Halorussus limi: one gene and its partners. The protein of the gene in region 1 binds, or shares a complex with, the protein of each later gene. Links are inferred from orthologs where the notes say so. Each region holds a gene or a part of one and is shown on either strand. Other genes may lie near its edges.

What was found.
Region 2: M0R89_RS13225 (region 1) and M0R89_RS14745 share a complex: the UniProt entries of both Methanocaldococcus jannaschii proteins name them as parts of the RNA polymerase complex. The link is inferred for Halorussus limi from one-to-one orthologs.
Region 3: M0R89_RS13225 (region 1) and M0R89_RS09030 share a complex: the UniProt entries of both Methanocaldococcus jannaschii proteins name them as parts of the RNA polymerase complex. The link is inferred for Halorussus limi from one-to-one orthologs.
Region 4: M0R89_RS13225 (region 1) and rpoB share a complex: the UniProt entries of both Methanocaldococcus jannaschii proteins name them as parts of the RNA polymerase complex. The link is inferred for Halorussus limi from one-to-one orthologs.
Region 5: M0R89_RS13225 (region 1) and M0R89_RS09025 share a complex: the UniProt entries of both Methanocaldococcus jannaschii proteins name them as parts of the RNA polymerase complex. The link is inferred for Halorussus limi from one-to-one orthologs.

What each region holds. Positions count from the first base shown.
Region 1 is NZ_CP096659.1:2,552,078-2,554,851, forward strand. What follows is about bases 38-2,769. They hold M0R89_RS13225 (DNA-directed RNA polymerase subunit N), read left to right. Parts: upstream 38-1,169; coding sequence 1,170-1,370; downstream 1,371-2,769. Other genes in these bases: M0R89_RS13210 (50S ribosomal protein L18e), read left to right, coding at 38-296; M0R89_RS13215 (50S ribosomal protein L13), read left to right, coding at 293-730; M0R89_RS13220 (30S ribosomal protein S9), read left to right, coding at 724-1,122; M0R89_RS13230 (DNA-directed RNA polymerase subunit K), read left to right, coding at 1,370-1,549; eno (phosphopyruvate hydratase), read left to right, coding at 1,546-2,757. In the rest of the region: more of M0R89_RS13210, read left to right, coding at 1-37; more of rpsB, read left to right, coding at 2,770-2,774. UniProt on the Methanocaldococcus jannaschii protein: DNA-dependent RNA polymerase (RNAP) catalyzes the transcription of DNA into RNA using the four ribonucleoside triphosphates as substrates.
Region 2 is NZ_CP096659.1:2,866,470-2,869,272, forward strand. What follows is about bases 30-2,790. They hold M0R89_RS14745 (DNA-directed RNA polymerase subunit L), read left to right. Parts: upstream 30-1,148; coding sequence 1,149-1,433; downstream 1,434-2,790. Other genes in these bases: M0R89_RS14740 (rhomboid family intramembrane serine protease), read right to left, coding at 30-1,019; M0R89_RS14750 (hypothetical protein), read left to right, coding at 1,681-2,433; hisF (imidazole glycerol phosphate synthase subunit HisF), read right to left, coding at 2,496-2,790. Also shown: more of M0R89_RS14740, read right to left, coding at 1-29; more of hisF, read right to left, coding at 2,791-2,803. UniProt on the Methanocaldococcus jannaschii protein: DNA-dependent RNA polymerase (RNAP) catalyzes the transcription of DNA into RNA using the four ribonucleoside triphosphates as substrates.
Region 3 is NZ_CP096659.1:1,756,272-1,759,101, forward strand. It holds M0R89_RS09030 (DNA-directed RNA polymerase subunit B''), read left to right. Parts: upstream 1-547; coding sequence 548-2,113; downstream 2,114-2,830. Other genes in the region: M0R89_RS09025 (DNA-directed RNA polymerase subunit H), read left to right, coding at 318-545; rpoB (DNA-directed RNA polymerase subunit B), read left to right, coding at 2,115-2,830. UniProt on the Methanocaldococcus jannaschii protein: DNA-dependent RNA polymerase (RNAP) catalyzes the transcription of DNA into RNA using the four ribonucleoside triphosphates as substrates. The Rpo2 subunit (Rpo2N and Rpo2C in this organism) is implicated in DNA promoter recognition and in nucleotide binding.
Region 4 is NZ_CP096659.1:1,757,933-1,760,798, forward strand. It holds rpoB (DNA-directed RNA polymerase subunit B), read left to right. Parts: upstream 1-453; coding sequence 454-2,280; downstream 2,281-2,866. Other genes in the region: M0R89_RS09030 (DNA-directed RNA polymerase subunit B''), read left to right, coding at 1-452; M0R89_RS09040 (DNA-directed RNA polymerase subunit A'), read left to right, coding at 2,282-2,866. UniProt on the Methanocaldococcus jannaschii protein: DNA-dependent RNA polymerase (RNAP) catalyzes the transcription of DNA into RNA using the four ribonucleoside triphosphates as substrates. The Rpo2 subunit (Rpo2N and Rpo2C in this organism) is implicated in DNA promoter recognition and in nucleotide binding.
Region 5 is NZ_CP096659.1:1,755,461-1,758,202, reverse strand. What follows is about bases 1-2,700. They hold M0R89_RS09025 (DNA-directed RNA polymerase subunit H), read right to left. Parts: upstream 1,615-2,700; coding sequence 1,387-1,614; downstream 1-1,386. Other genes in these bases: M0R89_RS09015 (group I intron-associated PD-(D/E)XK endonuclease), read left to right, coding at 2,088-2,507; M0R89_RS09030 (DNA-directed RNA polymerase subunit B''), read right to left, coding at 1-1,384. UniProt on the Methanocaldococcus jannaschii protein: DNA-dependent RNA polymerase (RNAP) catalyzes the transcription of DNA into RNA using the four ribonucleoside triphosphates as substrates.

The DNA of each region.
Region 1 (2,774 bases):
GCGACTCGGACGCCGACGTATGGAGTACTGTCGCGGACCGCCTCGAGAAGCCCCGGAGCACCTACGCGGAAGTCAACCTCGGTCGCATCGAGCGATACGCCGAGGAAGACGAGACCGTCGTCGTGCCCGGCAAGGTTCTCGGGAGCGGAGTCCTGCAGAAGACCGTTACCGTCGCCGCCGTGGACTTCTCGTCCACCGCGGAGACGAAGATTCAGCAAGCCGACGGTGAGGCTCTCGAACTCGAACAGGTAATCGAACAGAACCCCGACGGCTCGAACGTGCGGGTGATCCGATGAGTCTCGCAGAATTCGACGCAGACGTAGTGGTCGACGCGCGCGACTGCATCCTCGGTCGCGTGGCGAGCCAAGTCGCACAGCGCGCTCTCGACGGCGAACGCGTCGCGGTGGTCAACGCCGAGGACGCGGTCATCACCGGGAGCGAAGACGACGTGATGGCGACCTACGAGAAGCGCGCCGAACTGGGTTCGGACAGCGGTCCGTACTACCCCAAGCGACCCGACATGATCTTCAAGCGGACCATCCGCGGGATGGTCCCGTACAAGGAGGACCGCGGTCGGGAAGCCTTCGAGAACGTCCGCGTCTACGTCGGCAATCCGCACGACGAGGACGGGGAAGTTCTCGACGGGACCTCGCTGGACCGGCTATCGAACATTCGCTTCGTCCAGTTGGGCGAAATCAGCGCAAATCTGGGTGCTAACGTCACATGGTAACCAACACGAGTGGCAAGAAGAAGACGGCCATCGCCCGCGCCACCGTCAGGGACGGCGAGGGGCGAGTGCGAATCAACTCCCAGCCCGTCGAGCTGGTCGAACCGGAGACGGCGCAGCTGAAGATGCTGGAACCGTTCCGCATCGCCGGCGACGAGGCCCGCGACGACGTGGACGTCGAAGTCTCCGTGCAGGGCGGCGGCATCAGCGGACAGGCCGACGCGGTCCGGACCGCCATCGCGCGCGGTCTGGTCCAGTACACCAACGACGCAGAGCTCCGGGACGCGTTCATCGAGTTCGACCGGTCGCTGCTGGTCAACGACTCGCGGCGCTCCGAGCCCAAGAAGTGGGGCGGCCCCGGCGCTCGCGCCCGCTACCAGAAATCTTACCGTTAATCACTATGACAGGAAACCCGCGGTTCCGAACGGAGGCACGATAATCCATGATGGTACCAGTCCGCTGTTTCACCTGCGGCATGGTCGTCGGGGAGTACTGGGAAGAGTTCAAGGCACGGTCGGCGACGAAGGAGGGCGACGAGGACCCGGAGAAGGTCCTCGACGAACTCGGCGTCGAACGACAGTGCTGTCGCCGGATGCTCGTCTCGCACAAGGACCTCGTCGACATCGTCGCTCCCTACCAGTAATGGCTCAGCAACGCTACTCTCGCTACGAGAAGGCTCGCATCATCGGGGCACGCGCCCTGCAGGTGTCTTACGGCGCCCCCGTGCTGACCGACACCGAGGAGACCGAGCCGATTCTCATCGCGGCCGACGAGTACGACGCCGGTGTCCTACCGTTCACGGTGCGACGAGGTGAGAAATGACGCTCGTCAGTGAGGTTCGGCTTCGGCAGGTTCTCGACTCCCGAGGCAATCGGACGGTCGAGGCCGACGTCGTCACCGAGAGCGGTGGCTTCGGCCGCGCGGCGGCCCCGAGCGGGGCTTCGACCGGCGAGTACGAAGCCATCGAACTCGACCCGAGCGAGGCCATCGCGTCGGCCCGCGAACACGCCGTCCCCCGGTTGGAGGGCAAGGTCTTCGTCGGCGACCAGCGCGACGTGGACCGCACGCTTCGCGCGGCCGACGGCACGGACGACTTCTCGGAGATCGGTGCGAACAGCGCGGTCGCCATCAGCATGGCCGCCTCGAAGGCGGCCGCCGACGTGACCGGCGCACCGCTCTACCAGCACCTCGGCGGCGCGTTCCGCGGCGAGGAGTTCCCGACGCCGCTCGGTAACGTCATCGGCGGCGGCGAACACGCCGCGGACGCGACCGCGATTCAGGAGTTCCTCTCCGCGCCCGTCGGCGCGCCGAACGTCCAAGACGCGGTGTTCGCCAACGCCGCGGTCCACCAGGAGGTCCACGACCTGCTGGCCGAACGCGACATCGCCGCCGGAAAGGGCGACGAGGGCGCGTGGGCACCGTCCATCGAGGACGACGAGGCGTTCGAGTTGATGGCCGAGGCCACCGACTCGGTCGCCGACGAGGTCGGCTTCGACATCAAGTTCGGACTCGACGTGGCCGGTGCGGAGATGTACGACGAGGACGACGACGAGTACGTCTACCGCGAGACGACCCGCTCGACCGACGAGCAGATCGAGTACATCGCCGACCTCGTCGACGAGTACGACCTCGCCTACGTGGAGGACCCCCTCGACGAGGACGACTACGCCGGTTTCGCGGAGTTGACCCAGAAGGTCGGCGACCGGACGCTCGTCTGCGGCGACGACCTGTTCGTCACCAACGTCGAGCGACTCCAGACGGGCATCGAGCGGGGCGCTGGCAACAGCATCCTCGTCAAGCCCAACCAGATCGGTACGCTCTCGGACGCGTTCGACGCCGTCGAACTCGCGGTCGAGAACGGCTACCGGCCGGTCATCTCCCACCGGAGCGGAGAGACCGAGGACACGACCATCGCACACCTCGCCGTGGCGACCGGTGCTCCGTACATCAAGACGGGCGCGGTCGGCGGCGAGCGAACTGCCAAGCTCAACGAACTCATTCGTATCGAGCAAAACGTATCACGACTATGAGCGAAAACGACCCCGAA
Region 2 (2,803 bases), 310 kb from region 1 along the record:
ACGCCTACCATGACAGCAAGCGGGAGAAGGAGCGCGAGCAGGCCGACCTGCTGGCGGGACACGTCGCCGAACAGCGGTCTGCGGTCGGCCGTCGCGGCGACTGTCGTCAGCACTGCGAGCGTGACGACGAAGACGACGCCCCACCCGCGATAAAGGACGTAGGTGCTCTCGCCGCGGTACCACCAGAGCGCCCAGAGGGTCATCGACATGCCGAGGACGACCGCGCCGGTCCAGAGTCGGAGCGCGCCGACTCGCTCGCGCCGCCGGTAGAGGACCGCCACACCGAGAAGGATGCCGAGCAGGAGACCGAGGACGTGGCCCTGCACCGCGATGCCGTACCACCACGGTTCGCCGAACCTCCGCGACGCCGACCCGAATATCCGGGGGTCGAGCAGGGCCCGATAGGTGGTCCTGATGGCTCCCTGCGCCGACACCGCGACGACGGTCATTAGCGGGTAGCGAACCAGCGCGAACCCGACGAACGCGAACGCGACGCCCGAGAAGCCGATGATGGGACCCCACGCGAACACGCTGGTCGCCAGTCCGACCAGCGCGACGCCCGCCGGGAAGAGGACGAACGCGCGAACCCACGGGTTGCTCGTCCGCGAGAAGAAGGGGTTCTCGCCGCGCTTCGACGGGAAGTGCCCGTAGAAGTACTCCGCGAGCGGTGCGACCGCGAGCGTCGTGGTGAGGTTACCGACGAGGTGGCCCGGCCCGGTGTGCGAGAACGGTGCCAGAAGCCACCCGACGGGGTAGAGGTACGACCACGACGAGAACGGGAGGGTCACGGGGTTGCGCCAGTTGCCCGCGCCCTGCTGGACGAAGAGGTAGACCGCCAGCACGCCCATCACCGAGACGAGAGTGCCCCACGGGACGCCGAGCAGGAACCGCGACCGGAGACGGCGACCCCATCGACCCGCGGGAGCGTCGAGCCGCCGGACCAGCGCGAGCGACAGCAGGACGACGACCGGAATCGCTACCTGCGCCGGTGCCGGCAACCACGGGGGCAACTGAACCATACCGGTTAGTTTCTCCATCGCGGTATAAATGGGTGGCTGGATTCGGTCGAGGGCTCGCCGAGCGACGGCGGGTCGCCCTCGACGCGTCTTTCCGTAATGTTGAAACGCACAAAGCTAGAACTGACGGGTATGGAACTACGGGTTGCCGAGAAGGCCGACGACGAACTCTCTATCGAAATCGCCGGGGAGGACCACACGTTCATGAACGTGCTGAAGGGAACTCTCCTCGAACACGAGGGCGTCGCGGCCGCGACGTACGACATGAACCCCGAGCAGTCCGGCGGACAGACCGAACCCATCCTGACCATCAAGACCGAGGACGGCACCGACCCGCTCGACGCGCTGGAAGACGCCACCGGCGACATCAAGGACAAGACCGCGGCGTTCCGCGACGCCTACGAGAGCGCAGTCTGAGGCCTCTTCTCGTCGCTTCGGGCGTCCCGTTTCTCACGAGCGACTCCGAACGCCGAGCGTCGCCCGACTCTGAACCGCCGTTCGCGCCGTTCACTCCGTTCATCGCCACCGCCGAGCGTCGGCGTCGGAGAGCGACCGTCAGACGCCGCCAGAACCCGAATAAGCCCGACTTAATCGTCGTAACACGGCACGGAAGCCCCAAACGGTCGGGGCCGTTTATTGACGCACTCGGAAAACCTTCGGTCGCATGAGAACGCGCGCAGTAGTCGTAGCGACACTCGTACTGCTCGCCGGAGCGTCCTCCGCGCTCGCGGCGTCACCGAACGCACACGACGCTACCGCCGCGCCGGCCGACACCGGCGTCGCGGCCCAAGACCAGACGAACAACCAGACCTACCAGTACCAGAATCTCACGATTCAGAATCTCACGATGACGAACGTCACGGTTCAGCAGGCGGTGCTGAACCAGACGCAACTCGACCGCGGGGTCAACGGTACCCAGTCGCTGGGCACCGCGACCGCGTCGAACCTGACCGTGGTGAACGCTTCGTTCGAGAACGTGACGCTGCTGAACGTCACGATTCGGAACCAGACCGTCGCCCAGCAGTTGTTCGGCGGCGAGACGCCGCCCGAGGGCGAGAACGCGACGATTCAGAACGCCTCGCTCTCGGAGACCAGCATCGAATCGCTGTTCGTCGAGACGGGGAGTCTCGGCAGCGCGGAAGTCAACAACATCCGCACGTCCTTCTCGCCCGGCGGCGTGGGTGAGGGCAACCCCATCGAGGGCACGCCGACCGTCGAAGTCGAGAACATGACCGTCGGGTCCGCAATCCTCGACACCGTCGAGGCCGACCGCGTCAGCATCGAGAACGCCTCGGCCGGTATCGGTCTCATCGGCGGCGGTCTCGGTGGCATGAGCGGCGAGACGACCGCCGACGGCGCCGCGACCGGAAACGAGACCGGAAACGGGACCGCCGCGCTCGCGGCCCCCGACCTCTGACGCGCCGGTAACGCGTCGATTCGACTCCCGCTTTTTCTGCCCGCAGACGAGAAGTAGGGACCTCAGAGCCGAACCGGTACGTCGCGCTCGGCCAGATACTCCTTGACGTCCCGAATCGAGTACTCGCCGAAGTGGAAGATGGAGGCCGCGAGTCCGGCGTCCGCGCCCGCCTCGGTGAACACCTCGTGCATGTCCTCCGGACCGCCACACCCCGAGGAGGCGATGACCGGCGTGTCCACGGCGTCGCAGACCGCCTTCGTCAGCGGGATATCGTAGCCGTCCTTCGTGCCGTCGGCGTCGATGGAGTTGACGAACAACTCGCCGGCGCCGCGCTCCTCGGCCTCCGCGGCCCACTCGACCACGTCGAGGC
Region 3 (2,830 bases), 800 kb from region 1 along the record:
TGATGGGCCACTACACCACCCGGGCTTCCGAGTGCATTCCTCCGTTGTCCCCGGTTAGACTTAAGGCTTCTCAAACGGTTTCGGTGCGGGACTCCCTCCCGGTGTCGCCGGATTCGGTCCGACCCCGCGTCGCCGCAAACAATTTATATCTCCGCGAAGTGGGTGGGAATCGTAGGCACTCCCCTCGATTGGGGTGGGGTCGAACAGCTAGCGGTGCGAGAACTACTTAGCAAGTCTTAAATGAACTCACTGTGTAAAGCCCTGTAGTATCTCGTGATAGCCATTTCTCCCTCTGCGCAGACAACCCATCGCCACACATGGTAGACGTAAGCCAACACGACATGGTTCCGGACCACAGCGTCGTCGACGACGAGGAGTTAGACGGCGTACTGGAGGAGTACGACATCAAAACGACCGACTTACCGAAAATCAAACGCACCGACCCCGCGCTCCCCGACGACGCGGAGGTCGGTGACGTGATCAAGATCGTGCGCGATTCCCGAACGACAGACAGTGCGACAATATACCGACTCGTCGTAGAATAATAATGAACAGAGAAGACCGACGCGAGATTTCCCGAGAGTACTTCTCGAAGGAACGACTCGCAGAACACCACTACCGCTCGTTCAACAGCTTCCTCAATCGCGGCATGCAGCAGGTCGTCGACGAGAAGGGGACCGTCGACACCGACATCGGCGACAAGGAAGACGAGGAACCGGTCCACGTCGAACTGGGTGACGTTCGTATCGTCACGCCACGCGTGCGTGAGGCGGACGGGAGCGAGGAACTCCTCTACCCCCAAGAGGCCCGCCTCCGCAACATCACCTACGCCGCGCCCGTCTTCATGGAGATGTCCATCGTCAAGGGCGAGGGCGAGGACGAGCGCGTCGTGGACGCGACCGAGACCAAGGTGGGCCGGATGCCCATCATGGTCGGCTCCGAGAAGTGTAACATCGCCGGATTCTCCGACGAGGAACTCATCGAAATCGGCGAGGACCCCGCCGACCCCGGCGGCTACTTCATCGTCAACGGCTCCGAGCGCGTCCTGATGACGAGCGAGGACCTCGCGCCCAACAAGATTCTCGCGGAGTACGACACCAAGTACGGCGACGAGATTCAGGTCGCCAAGACGTTCAGCCAGCGCCGGGGCTACCGCGCGCTGGTGCTGGTCGAGCGGACCCGCGACGGTCTGCTCGAAGTGTCGTTCCCCTCGGTCTCGGGGAGCGTCAACTTCGTGACGCTGGTCCGGGCGCTCGGACTGGAGTCCGACGAGGAGATCGTCCACCGGGTCTCCGACGACCCCGAGGTGGTGAAGTTCATGCTGGAGAACCTCGAAGAGGCGGAGGTCCAGACCGAGGAGGAGGCCATCGAGTCTCTCGGGAAGCGAGTCGCCTCCGGACAGGGCAAGAACTACCAGCTCAAGCGCGCCAACTACGTCATCGACCGCTACCTCCTTCCCCACCTCCACGAGGAGGGCGTCGAGGAGGAGGACGTGCGCATCAACAAGGCGTACTACCTCTGTCGGATGGCCGAGGCCTGCTTCGAGTTGGCGCTCGACCGGCGCGAACCCGACGACAAGGACCACTACGCCAACAAGCGCCTGAAGGTCTCGGGCGACCTGATGAAGGACCTGTTCCGGACCGCGCTGAACAAGCTGGCCCGGGACGTGAAGTACCAGTTGGAGCGGGCGAACATGCGGAACCGCCAACTGTCGGTCAACACCGTGGTCCGGTCGGACGTACTGACCGAGCGCCTCGAACACCCCATCGCGACGGGGAACTGGGTCGGCGGCCGCTCGGGCGTCTCCCAACTGGTCGACCGCACGGACTTCATGGGGGTCCTCTCGCACCTCCGACGGCTCCGCTCGCCGCTCTCGCGGAGCCAGCCTCACTTCGAGGCGCGTGACCTCCACGCGACCCAGTGGGGTCGCATCTGTCCCTCCGAGACCCCGGAGGGGCCGAACTGTGGACTGGTGAAGAACTTCGCGCAGGCGATGGAGCTCTCCCAGAACATCGAGAACGAACAGGGACTGAAACGAGAACTGGCGTCGATGGGTGTCGAAGGCATCCCCGGAATCGAAGGCGTCGAACCAACTGCAAGCGCAGACGACTAACATGAGTCAGGGACGAGAAGCGAAAGTATACGTGAACGGTAGTCTGGTCGGAACGCACCCCGACCCCGAACAGCTCGCAGAACAGGTCCGCCACGCGCGTCGCCGCGGCGACGTGAGCGAGATGGTCAACGTCTCGGTCAAAGAGCGGACACGCGAGGTCATCATCAACGCCGACGCCGGGCGCGCCCGGCGACCCCTGCTGGTCATCGAGGACGGCGAACCCCTCGTCACCGAGGAGGAGATTGCGGCGGTCGAGAACGGCGACCTCGACTTCGACGACCTCGTGGAGCGCGGCAAGGTCGAGTTCATCGACGCCGAGGAGGAAGAGGACATCTACGTCGCGGTGGACGAGGACGACCTCACCGAGGACCACACCCACCTCGAAGTCGACCCGCAACTCATCTTCGGTATCGGTGCGGGCATGGTCCCGTACCCCGAACACAACGCCTCGCCCCGGATTACGATGGGGTCGGGGATGATCAAGCAGTCGCTCGGGCTGCCGGCGGCCAACTACCGCATCCGGCCCGACACGCGCCAGCACCTCCTGCACTACCCGCAGCTCTCGATGGTCAAGACCCAGACGACCGAGCAGATCGGGTACGACGACCGCCCGGCGGCCCAGAACTTCACGGTCGCCGTCATGTCCTACGAGGGCTTCAACATCGAGGACGCGCTCGTCCTCAACGGTGGCTCCGTGGACCGCGCGCTGGCCCGCTC
Region 4 (2,866 bases), 790 kb from region 1 along the record:
GGGACGTGAAGTACCAGTTGGAGCGGGCGAACATGCGGAACCGCCAACTGTCGGTCAACACCGTGGTCCGGTCGGACGTACTGACCGAGCGCCTCGAACACCCCATCGCGACGGGGAACTGGGTCGGCGGCCGCTCGGGCGTCTCCCAACTGGTCGACCGCACGGACTTCATGGGGGTCCTCTCGCACCTCCGACGGCTCCGCTCGCCGCTCTCGCGGAGCCAGCCTCACTTCGAGGCGCGTGACCTCCACGCGACCCAGTGGGGTCGCATCTGTCCCTCCGAGACCCCGGAGGGGCCGAACTGTGGACTGGTGAAGAACTTCGCGCAGGCGATGGAGCTCTCCCAGAACATCGAGAACGAACAGGGACTGAAACGAGAACTGGCGTCGATGGGTGTCGAAGGCATCCCCGGAATCGAAGGCGTCGAACCAACTGCAAGCGCAGACGACTAACATGAGTCAGGGACGAGAAGCGAAAGTATACGTGAACGGTAGTCTGGTCGGAACGCACCCCGACCCCGAACAGCTCGCAGAACAGGTCCGCCACGCGCGTCGCCGCGGCGACGTGAGCGAGATGGTCAACGTCTCGGTCAAAGAGCGGACACGCGAGGTCATCATCAACGCCGACGCCGGGCGCGCCCGGCGACCCCTGCTGGTCATCGAGGACGGCGAACCCCTCGTCACCGAGGAGGAGATTGCGGCGGTCGAGAACGGCGACCTCGACTTCGACGACCTCGTGGAGCGCGGCAAGGTCGAGTTCATCGACGCCGAGGAGGAAGAGGACATCTACGTCGCGGTGGACGAGGACGACCTCACCGAGGACCACACCCACCTCGAAGTCGACCCGCAACTCATCTTCGGTATCGGTGCGGGCATGGTCCCGTACCCCGAACACAACGCCTCGCCCCGGATTACGATGGGGTCGGGGATGATCAAGCAGTCGCTCGGGCTGCCGGCGGCCAACTACCGCATCCGGCCCGACACGCGCCAGCACCTCCTGCACTACCCGCAGCTCTCGATGGTCAAGACCCAGACGACCGAGCAGATCGGGTACGACGACCGCCCGGCGGCCCAGAACTTCACGGTCGCCGTCATGTCCTACGAGGGCTTCAACATCGAGGACGCGCTCGTCCTCAACGGTGGCTCCGTGGACCGCGCGCTGGCCCGCTCGCACTTCTTCCGGACGTACGAGGGCGAGGAACGGCGCTACCCCGGCGGACAGGAGGACCGCTTCGAGATTCCGAGCGACGACGTGCGCGGCGCGCGCGGTGAAGACGCGTACACCCACCTCGACGACGACGGTCTGGTCAACCCCGAGACGCGCGTGGACGAGAACAGCGTCCTGCTCGGCAAGACCAGTCCACCCCGGTTCCTCGAAGAACCCGACGACATGGGCGGTCTCTCCCCGCAGAAGCGCCGGGAGACCTCCGTCACCATGCGCTCGGGCGAGTCCGGCGTCGTGGACACGGTCACGCTGATGGAGGGCGAGGACGGGTCGAAGCTCTCGAAGGTCTCGGTGCGCGACGAGCGGATTCCGGAACTCGGCGACAAGTTCGCGTCCCGGCACGGCCAGAAGGGCGTCGTCGGCCACATCGCGCCCCAGGAGGACATGCCGTTCACCGAGCAGGGCGTCGTGCCCGACCTCATCATCAACCCCCACGCCCTGCCGTCCCGGATGACGGTCGGCCACGTGCTGGAGATGATCGGCGGCAAAGTCGGTGCCCTCGAAGGGCGACGCGTGGACGGGACGCCGTTCACGGGCGAGGACGAGGAGGAACTCCGCGGCGGACTCGAAGAGCAGGGCTTCAAGTCCTCCGGGAAGGAGATCATGTACTCCGGCATCACCGGGGAGAAGATCGAGGCGGAGATCTTCATTGGCACCATTTTCTACCAGAAGCTCTACCACATGGTGTCGAACAAGCTCCACGCCCGCTCGCGCGGCCCGGTGCAGGTGCTCACGCGCCAACCCACCGAGGGTCGGGCCCGCGAGGGTGGTCTCCGCGTCGGGGAGATGGAGCGGGACGTGCTCATCGGGCACGGTGCCGCCCTGACCCTGAAGGAACGTCTGCTCGACGAGTCCGACCGCGAGTGGATATACGTCTGTGCCAACTGTGGCATGAGCGCGGTCGAGAACGTCGAGCAGAACCGCGTCTACTGCCCGAACTGCGACGAGGAGACGGACATCCACGAAATCGAGATGTCGTACGCGTTCAAGCTCCTGCTGGACGAGATGAAGGCGCTCGGCATCGCACCGCGACTAGAACTGGAGGACGCAGTCTAACATGTCAACAGGACAAACACCCAAGGAGATCGGCGAGATCAGCTTCGGGCTGATGGACCCCGAGGAGTACCGAGAGATGTCGGCGACGAAGATAATCACCGCCGACACCTACGACGACGACGGCTTCCCCATCGACATGGGGCTGATGGACCCGCGACTGGGCGTCATCGACCCCGGACTGGAGTGCAAGACCTGCGGCAAGCACTCGGGGTCGTGTAACGGCCACTTCGGTCACATCGAACTCGCCGCGCCCGTCATCCACGTCGGGTTCACGAAGCTCATCCGACGCCTGCTGCGCGGGACGTGTCGGAACTGCTCGCGACTCCTGCTGACCGACGAGGAGAAGGAGAAGTACGAGTCCAAACTGACCCGGACCCGGGAACTCGGCAACGACCTCACCGACGTGACGAAGGCCGCCATCCGAGAGGCCCGCAAGAAGGACCGCTGTCCCTACTGCGGCGAGGTCCAGTACGACATCAACCACGAGAAGCCCACGACCTACTACGAGGTCCAGCAGGTCCTGACCAGCGAGTACTCCGAGCAGATCGCGTCCGCGATGCAGGGCGACGAGGAGGAGGACCGCGAA
Region 5 (2,742 bases), 800 kb from region 1 along the record:
TGCGACCCCACTGGGTCGCGTGGAGGTCACGCGCCTCGAAGTGAGGCTGGCTCCGCGAGAGCGGCGAGCGGAGCCGTCGGAGGTGCGAGAGGACCCCCATGAAGTCCGTGCGGTCGACCAGTTGGGAGACGCCCGAGCGGCCGCCGACCCAGTTCCCCGTCGCGATGGGGTGTTCGAGGCGCTCGGTCAGTACGTCCGACCGGACCACGGTGTTGACCGACAGTTGGCGGTTCCGCATGTTCGCCCGCTCCAACTGGTACTTCACGTCCCGGGCCAGCTTGTTCAGCGCGGTCCGGAACAGGTCCTTCATCAGGTCGCCCGAGACCTTCAGGCGCTTGTTGGCGTAGTGGTCCTTGTCGTCGGGTTCGCGCCGGTCGAGCGCCAACTCGAAGCAGGCCTCGGCCATCCGACAGAGGTAGTACGCCTTGTTGATGCGCACGTCCTCCTCCTCGACGCCCTCCTCGTGGAGGTGGGGAAGGAGGTAGCGGTCGATGACGTAGTTGGCGCGCTTGAGCTGGTAGTTCTTGCCCTGTCCGGAGGCGACTCGCTTCCCGAGAGACTCGATGGCCTCCTCCTCGGTCTGGACCTCCGCCTCTTCGAGGTTCTCCAGCATGAACTTCACCACCTCGGGGTCGTCGGAGACCCGGTGGACGATCTCCTCGTCGGACTCCAGTCCGAGCGCCCGGACCAGCGTCACGAAGTTGACGCTCCCCGAGACCGAGGGGAACGACACTTCGAGCAGACCGTCGCGGGTCCGCTCGACCAGCACCAGCGCGCGGTAGCCCCGGCGCTGGCTGAACGTCTTGGCGACCTGAATCTCGTCGCCGTACTTGGTGTCGTACTCCGCGAGAATCTTGTTGGGCGCGAGGTCCTCGCTCGTCATCAGGACGCGCTCGGAGCCGTTGACGATGAAGTAGCCGCCGGGGTCGGCGGGGTCCTCGCCGATTTCGATGAGTTCCTCGTCGGAGAATCCGGCGATGTTACACTTCTCGGAGCCGACCATGATGGGCATCCGGCCCACCTTGGTCTCGGTCGCGTCCACGACGCGCTCGTCCTCGCCCTCGCCCTTGACGATGGACATCTCCATGAAGACGGGCGCGGCGTAGGTGATGTTGCGGAGGCGGGCCTCTTGGGGGTAGAGGAGTTCCTCGCTCCCGTCCGCCTCACGCACGCGTGGCGTGACGATACGAACGTCACCCAGTTCGACGTGGACCGGTTCCTCGTCTTCCTTGTCGCCGATGTCGGTGTCGACGGTCCCCTTCTCGTCGACGACCTGCTGCATGCCGCGATTGAGGAAGCTGTTGAACGAGCGGTAGTGGTGTTCTGCGAGTCGTTCCTTCGAGAAGTACTCTCGGGAAATCTCGCGTCGGTCTTCTCTGTTCATTATTATTCTACGACGAGTCGGTATATTGTCGCACTGTCTGTCGTTCGGGAATCGCGCACGATCTTGATCACGTCACCGACCTCCGCGTCGTCGGGGAGCGCGGGGTCGGTGCGTTTGATTTTCGGTAAGTCGGTCGTTTTGATGTCGTACTCCTCCAGTACGCCGTCTAACTCCTCGTCGTCGACGACGCTGTGGTCCGGAACCATGTCGTGTTGGCTTACGTCTACCATGTGTGGCGATGGGTTGTCTGCGCAGAGGGAGAAATGGCTATCACGAGATACTACAGGGCTTTACACAGTGAGTTCATTTAAGACTTGCTAAGTAGTTCTCGCACCGCTAGCTGTTCGACCCCACCCCAATCGAGGGGAGTGCCTACGATTCCCACCCACTTCGCGGAGATATAAATTGTTTGCGGCGACGCGGGGTCGGACCGAATCCGGCGACACCGGGAGGGAGTCCCGCACCGAAACCGTTTGAGAAGCCTTAAGTCTAACCGGGGACAACGGAGGAATGCACTCGGAAGCCCGGGTGGTGTAGTGGCCCATCATACGACCCTGTCACGGTCGTGACGCGGGTTCAAATCCCGCCTCGGGCGCTTTCTCTGACGAACAAAACTGTGAGCAACTTCTTCGCACCTAGGGGTTAGTGCCAGCGGATAGCAGTCGAGATTCAAGTAGGATGACGGCACATCTCGTGCCGAACGATGAACCCATCGCGAAAGGGTGACGAGACGGAAGCGACGATTCTTGGCAGACTGATGCAAGCCGGCGTCTCGGTTTCGGTCCCGTTCGGAGACAGCGACCGCTACGACCTCGTCGTGGACGACAGGACGAGACGCTATCGCGTCCAGTGCAAGACGGGTAGTTGGGTCGATGGTACGGTTAGATTCAACCTCTACAGTTCGACCACGGACTCGGAAGGCCGAGTCGACGCGGACTACACTCCCGACGAGATAGACGCCTATGCAGTGTACTCACCCGATACGGATTCCGTGTACTGGGTCCCCATCGAGGCGACTGGGAGCGGCGAGATGCGGTTACGTGTCGAGGATCACCATCCGAAGGTCCCTAAGTCGAGAATCAACTGGGCGAGCGAATACGCGCTGTCGAATCGGTTCGAGTGACGCCCTCTGCGTACGGCAGATTCTACCAATGGACGTCGAAACCGACACCCATTAATAAGCCCGGCCGGAAAGAGAGAATGCACTCGGAAGCCCGGGTGGTGTAGTGGCCCATCATACGACCCTGTCACGGTCGTGACGCGGGTTCAAATCCCGCCTCGGGCGCTTTCTCCGACGAACGAAACTTCGAGAGACGTCTGTACGACTCCGTTCTCACCAGCGACCGATATTTCGACGG